Regions from separate parts of the Chelativorans composti genome, predicted to be linked through region 1. Evidence: predicted binding sites of a transcription regulator. Region 1 holds the regulator's gene; the other holds the start of a gene.
What was found. Region 1 encodes LexA, which represses DNA repair genes until DNA is damaged. Its sites were predicted from a motif close to TGTTCNNNNTGTGTTCNG; they were not measured.
Positions count from the first base shown of each region.

Region 2: the regulator LexA is predicted to act here: its motif matches at 2,244-2,261, upstream of ABD906_RS02275 (PA0069 family radical SAM protein).

Region 1 covers NZ_BAABGS010000074.1:160,803-166,223, reverse strand. The annotation lists gene ABD906_RS15045 (LysE family translocator) at 1-285, shown strand, start outside; gene ABD906_RS15040 (SOS response-associated peptidase) at 745-1,416, opposite strand; tRNA gene ABD906_RS15035 (tRNA-Leu) at 1,499-1,584, opposite strand; gene lexA (transcriptional repressor LexA) at 1,769-2,488, opposite strand; gene ABD906_RS15025 (molybdopterin molybdotransferase MoeA) at 2,596-3,801, opposite strand; gene moaC (cyclic pyranopterin monophosphate synthase MoaC) at 3,801-4,301, opposite strand; gene trpC (indole-3-glycerol phosphate synthase TrpC) at 4,314-5,120, opposite strand; gene trpD (anthranilate phosphoribosyltransferase) at 5,176-5,421, opposite strand, start outside.
Region 2 covers NZ_BAABGS010000010.1:103,827-109,247, reverse strand. The annotation lists gene ABD906_RS02280 (ribonuclease HII) at 1-449, opposite strand, end outside; gene ABD906_RS02275 (PA0069 family radical SAM protein) at 1,036-2,193, opposite strand; gene moaB (molybdenum cofactor biosynthesis protein B) at 2,396-2,938, opposite strand; gene ABD906_RS02265 (4-(cytidine 5'-diphospho)-2-C-methyl-D-erythritol kinase) at 2,938-3,825, opposite strand; gene ABD906_RS02260 (hypothetical protein) at 3,827-4,012, opposite strand; gene ABD906_RS02255 (S49 family peptidase) at 4,069-4,932, opposite strand; gene ABD906_RS02250 (tRNA1(Val) (adenine(37)-N6)-methyltransferase) at 5,001-5,421, opposite strand, start outside.

The DNA.
Region 1 (5,421 bases):
ACCTATGCGGTAACCGCGCTCAACCCGAAGACGATTGTCTTCTTCGTCGCTTTCCTGCCGCAGTTCATGAACCCTTCATCGCCGTTGCTGCCGCAGATGGTCATTCTGGAAGTCACCTTCCTCGTCATCGCGACGGTGAACGCGGCGCTGTACGCGTTCATGGCCTCGGCCATCCGCTCGCGGATCGGCAATCCTACCGTCCAGTACGTTATCAATCGGACGGGCGGCACGCTGATGATCGGCGCCGGCCTGCTCGCGCTCGGCTGGAAGCGCGCAGCCGCTTAGAAGAGCAGTTCAGTTTTTTACGAAACACTGAACTGCTGTAGGTAAGCGGCTGGTCATGGTTCCGGACAGAAACCGGTTTCCACTTTCCTTGAACGGCTCCAGGCCCGGTTCCGAGCAGGTCTGAACCGTCTCCTTCCGGCCGCAGGAAGCATATGATTGGAGACGTTCAGATTTTCCCGGAGGTGCAGGTCGCTCAAAATCAGTTCCGCGGACTATCAGATTTCGATCCTTGATAAGTTTTAAAAAACAAATAGGTGAGTTAGAATCTTCACGTTCATGTGAAGGTTGAAGCTTTTGGAGTCGGTCAAAATCCTCCGGGGAAGACCGTAGCCCTGTTCGTTAGCTACGGGCAAGAGGTAGCGCTTTTCAAGCACGCCCCGGCGCGCGGATGGGAAACCGCTGCGGGCTTTCGTACAGAGCGGCGAAAAGGCTGGCTTGGGCCACACGAGGCTGAACATGTCAGGGCAGCTTGGGCCGGTCCTTCTCGCCGGGCAGGATGATCAGGTCGCTCTCCTCCGCAGGGCGCTGCAGGTGCCGCGCCTCGTCCCAAGGGGCGCGCAGCCAGATATCGATCTCCTCGTCACGGGTGAGGATGACTGGCATGGCCTTGGGGTGCACCTGCGCCACAAGGGCGTTCGACGCGGTGGTAAGAAAAGCATAAAGTTCGTGGGTGGCCGGTTCCTCGCGCGCGAGGCGCTTTCCGGTCCAGCGCGTCCGGAGCCCGGCGAAGAAAAAGGGGCGTCCGTCCGGCCGCGCGAACCAGGCGTCCGGAGTCCGTTCGCCCGGCCGCTTGCGCGCGGGATCAGGCTCGGCGAATTTCAGCACCGGCACCAGGCATCGGTGCCCGGGTGAGAGCCAGGGACGCCAATGGGGCGAGACGGTGTTGCGGATGTTGGTAATGCCATAGTCGAAGTCCTTGCCCTGGAGCATCGAGGGAGGAGAGGGCATGCCCCAGCGAGCGCGCACCATCTCAGGCCCGCCCTCGACCATGCGTATGACGGGACCGAACCGGTTCGGATAGACGTCGAAGCTTTCCTCATTGAAGAAGGCCCGGTCCGCCAGCCTGTCCAGAAGGCGCGAGAGCTGGCGAAGCGCCTCAATGTTCGTTGTGGAGGTGTAGAGGTTGCACATGGCCGTATAACCCGCCCTGACGGCAGGTACGATGGCTGGTTTTTGTCCAGCCTGGCAAGATACAGCGGCAATGTTGAAGGCTTGGTGCGGACGGCGGGGGTCGAACCCGCACGGGCGAAGCCCGAGGGATTTTAAGTCCCTTGCGTCTACCAGTTCCGCCACGTCCGCATTGTGGTCCTTTTCCCTTGCTTCAGCCGCTGCGTCAATTGCGGCAGAGACGTTTTCCGGACTCTTCCGCAAGGATTTGGTCCGCGCGGCAGTCTCGACAGATGCCACGAGCACTTGATGGCAAATGACCGCAACAGGCAACAGGGCAGGGCAGGGCCTGACGGCGGCCCCGCCGCATCATCACTCAGTGATACCGCCGGATGAGGCCGACGAGCTTGCCCTGCACCTTCACGCGGTGGGGCGGGAAGATGCGGGTCTCATAGGCGGGATTGGCGGCCTCCAGGGCGATGGAGGCGCCCTTGCGGCGGAAGCGCTTCAGCGTCGCCTCCTGGTCGTCCACCAGCGCCACGACGATGTCGCCCGGGTTGGCCGTCTGGGTGTGGCGGATGATCACCGTGTCGCCGTCGAAGATGCCGGCCTCAATCATCGAATCACCCTTGACCTCAAGCGCATAGTGCTCGCCGCCGGAAATCATGTCCGGCGGGACGGCGATGCTGTGGGTCACGTGCTGAATGGCGTCGATCGGCACGCCCGCGGCGATGCGGCCCATGACCGGAATGGATATGCTTGTCTCGCTGGAAACCGGCGTGGCACGCGAAGGCGTCGGCGCCGGTTCGGGCTGGCTCTGGCCGCCCTGGATGACCGAGGGGGAGAAGCCCCGGGAACGCGGCGGCACGTTCGGCATCATCGAATCCGGCAGGCGTATGACTTCCAGAGCCCGCGCGCGGTTCGGCAGGCGGCGGATGAAGCCGCGCTCTTCCAACGCGCTGATCAGGCGGTGGATCCCCGACTTTGACGCGAGGTCCAGAGCTTCCTTCATCTCGTCGAAGGAAGGCGGGATGCCGGTCTCCTTGAGACACTGGTGAATGAACAGCAAGAGTTCATGCTGCTTGCGGGTTAGCATCGGCTCCGAACCCCTGAATCAAAGTAAAAACAAATCCAGAACATAACGTAGACGTTCAGGATGTGTTCTGCAACTGGTAACTTGCAGGGCGAAAGGTTAGAGCGGCGTTAACGCAGCATGAGAACCTGGCAGCGCTCGCCGGCCTCCGCCGCCGGCGCATGCGGTTGGCGGATGATGAGCGCGTTCGCGGCGGCAAGCACGCTCAACATGGAGGAGTCCTGGACGGGGAAGGGGGTGGCGATGAGCCCGCCCGGTCCGGGGACCACCGTGGCGCGGACATAGTCGCGCCGGCCGTCGTTGGCGGGCATGGGGGCGCCGAGCTCCGCCTGGTGCAGGTTAGGCGCATGCAGCCGTCCGCCGAGGCGGCGCACGAGCGGCCGCAGGAAGACGTGGGCGCATATGAGACTCGAGACGGGATTGCCCGGCAGGCCGAGCACGGACATGCGGCCCAGGCGTCCGAAGATCAGCGGCTTGCCCGGCCGCATGGCGATCTTCCAGAAGGAGAGCTCCATGCCCTCTGCGGCAAGCACCTCGCGGGTGATGTCGCGGTCGCCGACGGAGGCGCCGCCTAGCGTCACCAGCACGTCGGCCCCCGCCTCGCGGGCGCGGCGCACGGCGGCGGCGAAACCCGCATGGTCGTCCGGCACAATGCCGAGATCGAGCACCCGGCCGCCGTCCTGCTGGACGAGGCCGGCGACGCCGAAATTGTTGGAAGCGATGATCTGATCCGGACCCGGCTCGGCTTCCGGGGGCACGAGTTCGTCGCCCGAGGCGATGAGTGCCACGAGCGGGCGACGGATGACCGGCACCTGAGCATGGCCCGACGCTGCCGCCAGGGACAGTGCCGCCGGATCGAGCGTGCGGCCCGCTTCCAGCACCGTGTCGCCAGACCGAAAGTCCAGTCCCGCGCGGCGGATATGGCGGCCTGGGGCGGCAGGCTCCAGCGCCTCGATCCTGCCTTCGTCGATGACCCGGGCGTTTTCCTGCAGAACGATCGTGGTGGCGCCCTTCGGCAGCGGAGCGCCGGTAAAGATGCGCACGGCGGTTCCGGCGGTCACTTCACCGTCGAATCTTTTGCCTGCGGCGGAAGTGCCGATGACCTTCAGGGTGACAGGCGTGCTGGCAATATCGGCGTCCCGCACTGCGTAGCCGTCCATGGCCGAGGCGTCGAAGGGCGGCTGCGTGCGGCGCGCCTCAATCGGAGCAGCCAGAACGCGGCCGACGGCCTCGGCGAGCGGAACGGTTTCAGCGGAGACGGGCTGCACGCCCTCCAGGATGCGCTCGAGGGCCTCATCGACAGAAAGCAGGGCCATCAGTCCCGCTCCCCGCGCTTCCAGTGGCCGGACTTGCCGCCAAGCTTCTCCTCAAGCCGGATTTCCCCGATCACCATGTCCTTATCGAGCGCCTTGGCCATGTCGTAGATGGTGAGGCAGGTAACGGAGACAGCCGTCAGCGCCTCCATCTCGACGCCGGTCTTGCCGGTGAGTTTGGCGAGGGCGCGGATCCGCAGGCCGGGCAGGGCCTCGTCCGGCTCGATGTCGACGGAAACCTTGGTGAGTGCAAGCGGGTGGCAGAGCGGAATGAGGTCGCTCGTCCTCTTCGCTGCCATGATGCCCGCGACGCGCGCCACACCGATCACGTCGCCCTTCTTCGCGTTGCCGGCAAGAATGGCCTGCAGCGTTTCAGGCGCCATCCGAACGCAGCCGGTCGCGACCGCCACGCGCTCCGTATCCGCCTTGGCTCCCACGTCGACCATGTCGGCCTTGCCCTCGGCGTCGAGATGGGTAAGCCGCTTATCCTCCTCCGCGGACATGAAAACCCTCCTTCAGGCGGCCGGGGCGAGCCCCAGCAGGCTGCGCGTTGCCTCCGCCACGTTCTGCTGGCGCATCAGGCTTTCGCCGACGAGGAAGCTGCGAATGCCCACCTTGGCAAGCCGCTGACAGTCTTCGTGGGTGAAGATGCCGCTTTCGCCGACGATCAGCCGGTCGGACGGGATCATGGGTGCGAGCCTCTCGGACGTGGCCAGCGTCGTCTCGAAGGTTCTGAGGTTGCGGTTGTTGATGCCGATCATGCGGGAGGAAAGCTTCAGCGCCCGTTCCAGTTCCTCCTCGTCATGCACCTCGATGAGCGCGTCCATGCCGAGCTCGAAGGCCGTTTCCTCCAGCGCGCGCGCCGTGTCGTCATCGACGCTCGCCATAATGATGAGGATCGCGTCGGCGCCGAGCAGACGGGCTTCCAGCACCTGGTAGGTGTCGAGCATGAAGTCCTTGCGGATGGCTGGCAGCGAACAGGCCGCCCGCGCCTGGACCAGAAACTCGGGCGCACCCTGGAAAGAGGGGCCGTCGGTGAGCACGGAAAGGCAGGCAGCGCCGCCCTGCTCATACTCCTTCGCCAGCGCCGGCGGATCGAAATCGGCGCGGATAAGGCCCTTCGAGGGGCTAGCCTTCTTGATCTCGGCGATGAGACCGAAGCCGCCCTGGTCCTGTTTCGCCTTCAGCGCATTCATGAAGCCGCGCACGGGCGAGGCGTCCTTCAGCCGCGCCTTCAGTTCCGCCTGGGGGAGGGCGGCCTTGGCAGCAACGATTTCCTCGCGCTTGTAGGCTTCGATCTTGCGCAGAATGTCCGCCATCAGATGCTCCTTCCAGTGCAGCGGGCAGTTGTCGTTTGCGTCGGTGAAGGGCAGGGCCTCAGTCAGCCGTTTTCCGGTTGGAGACCTCCACGAGCTTCTCGAGCGTGCGCAGGGCAGCGCCTGTGTCGAGCGACTGCGTCGCCATCGCGATGCCTTCCTCAAGGCTCGAAGCCTTGTCAGCCACCACCAGCGCGCCCGCGGCATTGAGAACCGCGATGTCGCGGTAGGGGTTCCTGGCGCCTTCCAGAACGGCGCGCAGCGCCTTGGCGTTCGCGACGCCGTCACCGCCGCGCAGCGAGGCCAT
Region 2 (5,421 bases), on a different contig from region 1:
TCGCCCTTGATGATCGCCTTGCAGGGGCAGGGGAGCCCCGGTGGTACATCGCGGCCGTCGACAAGCGCGTAGGCCGGCGTCACGCAAAGGCTGGCGACGGCGCGGCGCATGGCCTCAAGGCTTGCACGCAGGATGTTGGACCGGTCGATGGACAGGGCACAGAGAGACGCTACGGACACCGCTTGCGCGGTGGCAAGGATGTCTTCGTAAAGCGCCTCACGGCCGGCTTCTGGCAGCTGCTTCGAGTCATGGAGCCCATCGGGGATGCGCTCGGGGTCCAGGATGACCGCAGCGGCCACGACGGGTCCAGCCAGCGGACCGCGCCCGACTTCGTCCAGACCGACCACGGGCGCGTGGCCGTCACGCATCAGCCCCGTCTCGATGGTGAAATCGGGACGGAGCGGGATTTCCTCAAAAAGAAGCAGAGAATCGGATTGCGAGCCAGCCATGGGACGCATGGTTGCACCCGCATCCGATTCTCCGCAAGCCTTAACCCCGGGGTGCGGCGGAAAGGGGTTAGGGCAATTTCGCGACGGACCGCCGTGCGGCGAAAGGCGGAAACCGCCGCGATCTCAAAAAAGAGGCCCGCCCAGGCAAGTCAGGACGTCCGCAACGCCGGACGACCCGGCGTCCGTTCCTCCGGCGGCGTGGGACAGCGGTAGGGCACCGATATTCCCAAACCGCCTACCTCCGGCTACCGGGCGCCCCAGGCAAACCCAGGGCCCGGCACCGCCCCGAACCACGCACCGACCGCCGGACGCGATCCACGGCGTGAAGCGCCTGACCGCTTGAGCCTCCAACAGGTAGCGCCGCGCTTCTCGCACAGCCGCGGGTTCCGCACCGGAAGCCGAGAGCCGGCCTGCAGACGCACCGTCATTCACGCGGTCCTTGACGGAAAACCGGCCCGCTTTTCCTGGCGCCTCACTTCTTTGAGCGTGGCTCCGGACGGAAAAACCGGTTCCCGCTTTTCCCGGAACTTCACTTCTTGGAGCGCGGTTCCTGACGGAAAACCGGTTCCCACTTCCCCGGAACCGTTCAGAGCAACACCAGCTGCTCCGGACCACGGGAAAGCGGACGGAACAGCTCCGTCGTCAGTCTCACGCGCTCCCTGTTGAGCCCGAGGCGGCGGGCGGCGATCTCGAAGCGGCGGCCGATCTGCCAGGCATAGGGGCCGGTGCCACGCATGCGCTTGCCCCACTCCGCGTCGTAATCCTTGCCGTCGCGCATGGAGCGGATGAGCGACATGACGTGACGGAAGCGGTCGGGGTAGTGGCGCAACAGCCAGTCCTTGAAGATCGGGCTCACCTCCAGCGGCAGGCGCAGCATGATGTAGCCGGCTTCCTTCGCCCCCGCGGCCCGGGCGGACTCCAGGATGCGCTCGATCTCGCTGTCATTGAGGCCCGGGATCACGGGACCGATCATCGCGGCGACCGGAATGCCGTTCTCGATCAGGGCACGCATCGCCTCGAGACGCCGCGTCGGCGTGGCCGCGCGCGGCTCCATGGCGCGGGCGAGCTTGCGGTCCAGAGTGGTCACCGACAGTGCGACCTTGACGAGGTTCTTCTCCGCCATGCGGCCGAGGAGGTCGATGTCGCGCATCACCAGCGCCGACTTGGTGACGATGCCAACCGGATGATTGAAGGCCTCCAGCACCTCGAGGATCTCGCGCATGATGCGCCACTTCTTCTCGATGGGCTGATAGGGATCGGTGTTGGTGCCGATGGCGATCGTGCGGGGCTCGTAGCCGGGCTTGGAAAGCTCGCGCTCCAGAAGCCGCGGCGCGTCGGGCTTGGCGAAGAGCTTCGACTCGAAGTCCAGCCCCGGCGAGAGCCCCATATAGGCATGGGTCGGACGGGCGAAACAGTAGACGCAACCGTGCTCGCAGCCGCGATAGGGATTGATCGAGCGGTCGAAGGAAATGTCCGGCGAGCTGTTGCGGGTGATGATGGTCCTGGGCTTTTCGACCTGTACCTCGGTCCTGAAGGGGGGAAGCTCCTCCAGCGACTCCCAGCCGTCGTCGAAGACTTCGCGCGACAGCGGCTCGAAACGGCCGGACGGGTTGATGCCGGCACCACGGCCGCGGCGGCGGTCAAAGTCGATACGGATGCCGCTGTGTTCGACAAAAGCATTCGCAATGCCGGCGCGCCCGCCGCCGAGCGAAGCGATCTGATCAGCCTTTGCTATCTGTTCCATCAACCGCGCCTCCGCGCTTATTCCATCGCTGGCATTTGTAGCGTCGAAATGAGAACAAAGCAAGAACAAATCTACGGATCAGCGGCTGGCAGGAACATCCGGCCAGAGCAATTCAGCTTTTCTGGGAAATTCTGAATTGCTCCAACGGGTTGTTTTTCGCCGTGTCGGGTCGAAAGCCGGTTCCGACCTTCCCGCAACCGCTCTAGCCGGAATGGCGGCGGAGGTGCTCGTCGAGGCGGGGAAGGATTTCCACGAAGTTGCAGGGCATCTGGCGGTAGTCGAATTGTTCGCGCAGGATGCCGTCCCAGGCGTCCTTGCAGGCGCCGGGAGAGCCCGGCAGGACGAAGATGAAGGTCTGGTCGATCAGGCCGGCGGTGGCGCGGGACTGAATTGTGGCGGTGCCAATCTTCTCGAAAGAAATGCGGTGAAAGATGGCGGAGAAGCCGTCCATGCGCTTGTCGAACATCGGTTCCAGGGCTTCGGGCGTCACGTCGCGGCCGGTGAAGCCGGTGCCGCCGGTGGTGATGATCGCGTCGATGCGCGGGTCGGCTGTCCAGGCGCGGACCTGGGCGCGGATCCGCTCGATGTCGTCCGGCACGATCTGGCGGTCGATCAGATGGTGGCCGGCGGAGGTAATGCGATCGGCAAGGGTGGCGCCGGACTTGTCGTCATCCAGTGTGCGGGTGTCCGAAACGGTGAGAACGGCGAAGCCCACGGGAATGAAGCTGCGGACGGTTTCGCTCATCAGACAGGATCCTCCGAAGCAAAGGTGGTCGTGGCCGCAATGAACCAGTCGGGGTGGCGAGCGGCGAGGCTTTCCGCGGCGCGGCGGGCCCCGGCTTCGGTCGGGAACAGGCCGAAGCAGGTGGCGCCGGAGCCGGACATGCGGGCGAGGCTCGCGCCTTCGGCGGAGAGCATGGCTATGACGCCGGCGATTTCCGGGACGATGGACGCAGCCGGGGGTTCCAGATCGTTGCGGGTGGATTGCAGCCAGTCGATGACGTCCGACACCGAAGACAGGGAGCGCAGGGGCGGCAGCGCCGGATTGGTCTTGTGGGCAAGCGCGCGGAACACCGGCGGCGTGGAGAGCGGTATGCCCGGATTGACGAGGACGATTGGAAGCGCGGGAAGGCGCACGGGCTCGAGTTTCTCGCCGACGCCCCGGGCAATCAGAGGCCTGGCCAGCGCGCACATGGGAACGTCCGCGCCCAAGGGCTGGAGAAGGGAAGCAAGGTCGCGGCCGGACAGCGGAAGCTGCCAATGACAGGCGAGCAGGCGGGCCGCCGCGGCGGCGTCGCTCGAGCCTCCACCGATCCCTGAGGCGACTGGAAGATTCTTTTCCAGCGTGAAACGCACATGACCTTTGGCCTGGTGCGGGAAAGCCTCCGCCAGCAGATTGCGGGCGCGCAGGATCAGGTTGGAGCCGTCGAGCGGTACGCCCTCCGCGAAATGGCCGGTGGCCGAGAGGGTGGTCGCTTCGGCCGGCTCGAGTGAAAGAATGTCACCGAAACGGGTAAAGACGACGAGGGACTCGAGAAGATGGTAGCCATCTTCCCGCAGGCCGGTGACGTGCAGCGCAAGGTTGATCTTGGCCGGCGCGAGCTCAGTCAGGACGGATGACTTGCAAGCCATCTCAGTCCTTTTCGACATAGTATTCGCCTGTGACCGGATCCTTCACCAGCGTGCCGGAGCTGCCGTTCGCCATCTCCTTCCTGCGCCGCTCGGCGCGGGCGGTGACGCGCTCGGCCTCACGGACGAAGGAGCGGTAGCCGTAGTAGGCCACCACGGCGAGAATGATGAGCAGGATTAGCTGGGGCATCCGCGCCTCCTCAAAACATGCAGCCGTTCACCTCTCCGGCTGCGGGGTTGCCAATTCTACAGCCCGAAACGCTGCCATGCAGCCTTTTCCTCCGCCGCGTCCAGCAGTCCGGACGCGAGTTCGGCGGCAATATCCGGCGCCGAAGGAAGCTTCGCACCGAAAAGCGGTATCTTTCGGGTCAGGAAGCCGCGCACGGGGCTGATGAGCCGCAATTGCGTCTTGGGGCCGAAACGGCGTTTCAGGTCCGATCGCATGTCGCCGACGCCGTCGGCCAGGCCGAGGTCGCAGGCCTTCTGGCCCACCCAGAAGAGACCGCTGAACAGGTCTTCGCTGTCCGCCAGCTTCGTGCCGCGACGGCTTTTCACGAGGTCGATGAAGACCTGATGGATCTGCTGCTGCAGTTCCTTCAGATGGGCGATGTCCTCCTCCTTCTCGGGCTGGAAGGCATCCAGGATCGCCTTGTTGCGACCGGCTGTGTAGACGCGGCGCTCGACGCCGATCTTGCGAATTATCTCGTGGAAACCGAAGCCCGCCGAGATCACACCGATGGATCCGACGATGGAGGAGGGATCGACGATGATCTCGTCGCCCGCGCAGGCGATCATATAGCCGCCGGAGGCGGCCACGTCCTCCACGTAGACCAGGACCTTCCGCTGCTTCTCCTCAGCCAGGTCGCGGATGCGCTTGTAGATCAGGCGCGACTGGACCGGCGAGCCGCCAGGCGAATTAACGGAAATGGCGACGGCGGGGGCGGGCAAGGCAAAGGCCTTTTCAAGGATACCGGCGACGGTGGCGAGCGACAGGGCCGGACGCATGGGGGTTGTCGACGCCATGACCGTCCCGTGGAGACGGACCACGGGAATCACGTCAAAGCCTGGGTTGATGAGGTTTGGAAACAGGCGGGACAATTGGTACTTCAAGGCAGACCCCGAGCAATGGTTTTAGGGCATATGTAAGCATCCGATCATTGCGCACAATGCCCTGCCTTTCAGACCGAAAAAAGACACCTCTCGCCATTGATCAGGGCATTGGCTTCCGGCGTGAACTCGCGGCCTTCCTCACCGTGCAGCATGACCGGGGGGAGGATTTTGAGAAGGCCGCGGGCTCCCTTGCGGGCGCGTAGCACGATGCGGATCGCGGCCGCGCGCGGGCGGGAGTGGATCGGGCGGATCTCGATCGAGCCGAAGCGGCCCGAGCAGGCGCCCAGGATTTCCTCCAGCGATTCCGGCCGGGCGATGATGGCCAAGCCGCCATTGGCCGCGGCAATGGCGGCGGCACAGCGGATCCAGCGTTCCAGCAGCCCTTCCGTCATCACATGGGCGTCGCGCCGCAGGCTGTCGGGCGAGGCGCGGTCGTTCGGATCGTTGAAGGGCGGGTTCATGATCACGAAGCCAAAGCGGTTGTCCGCC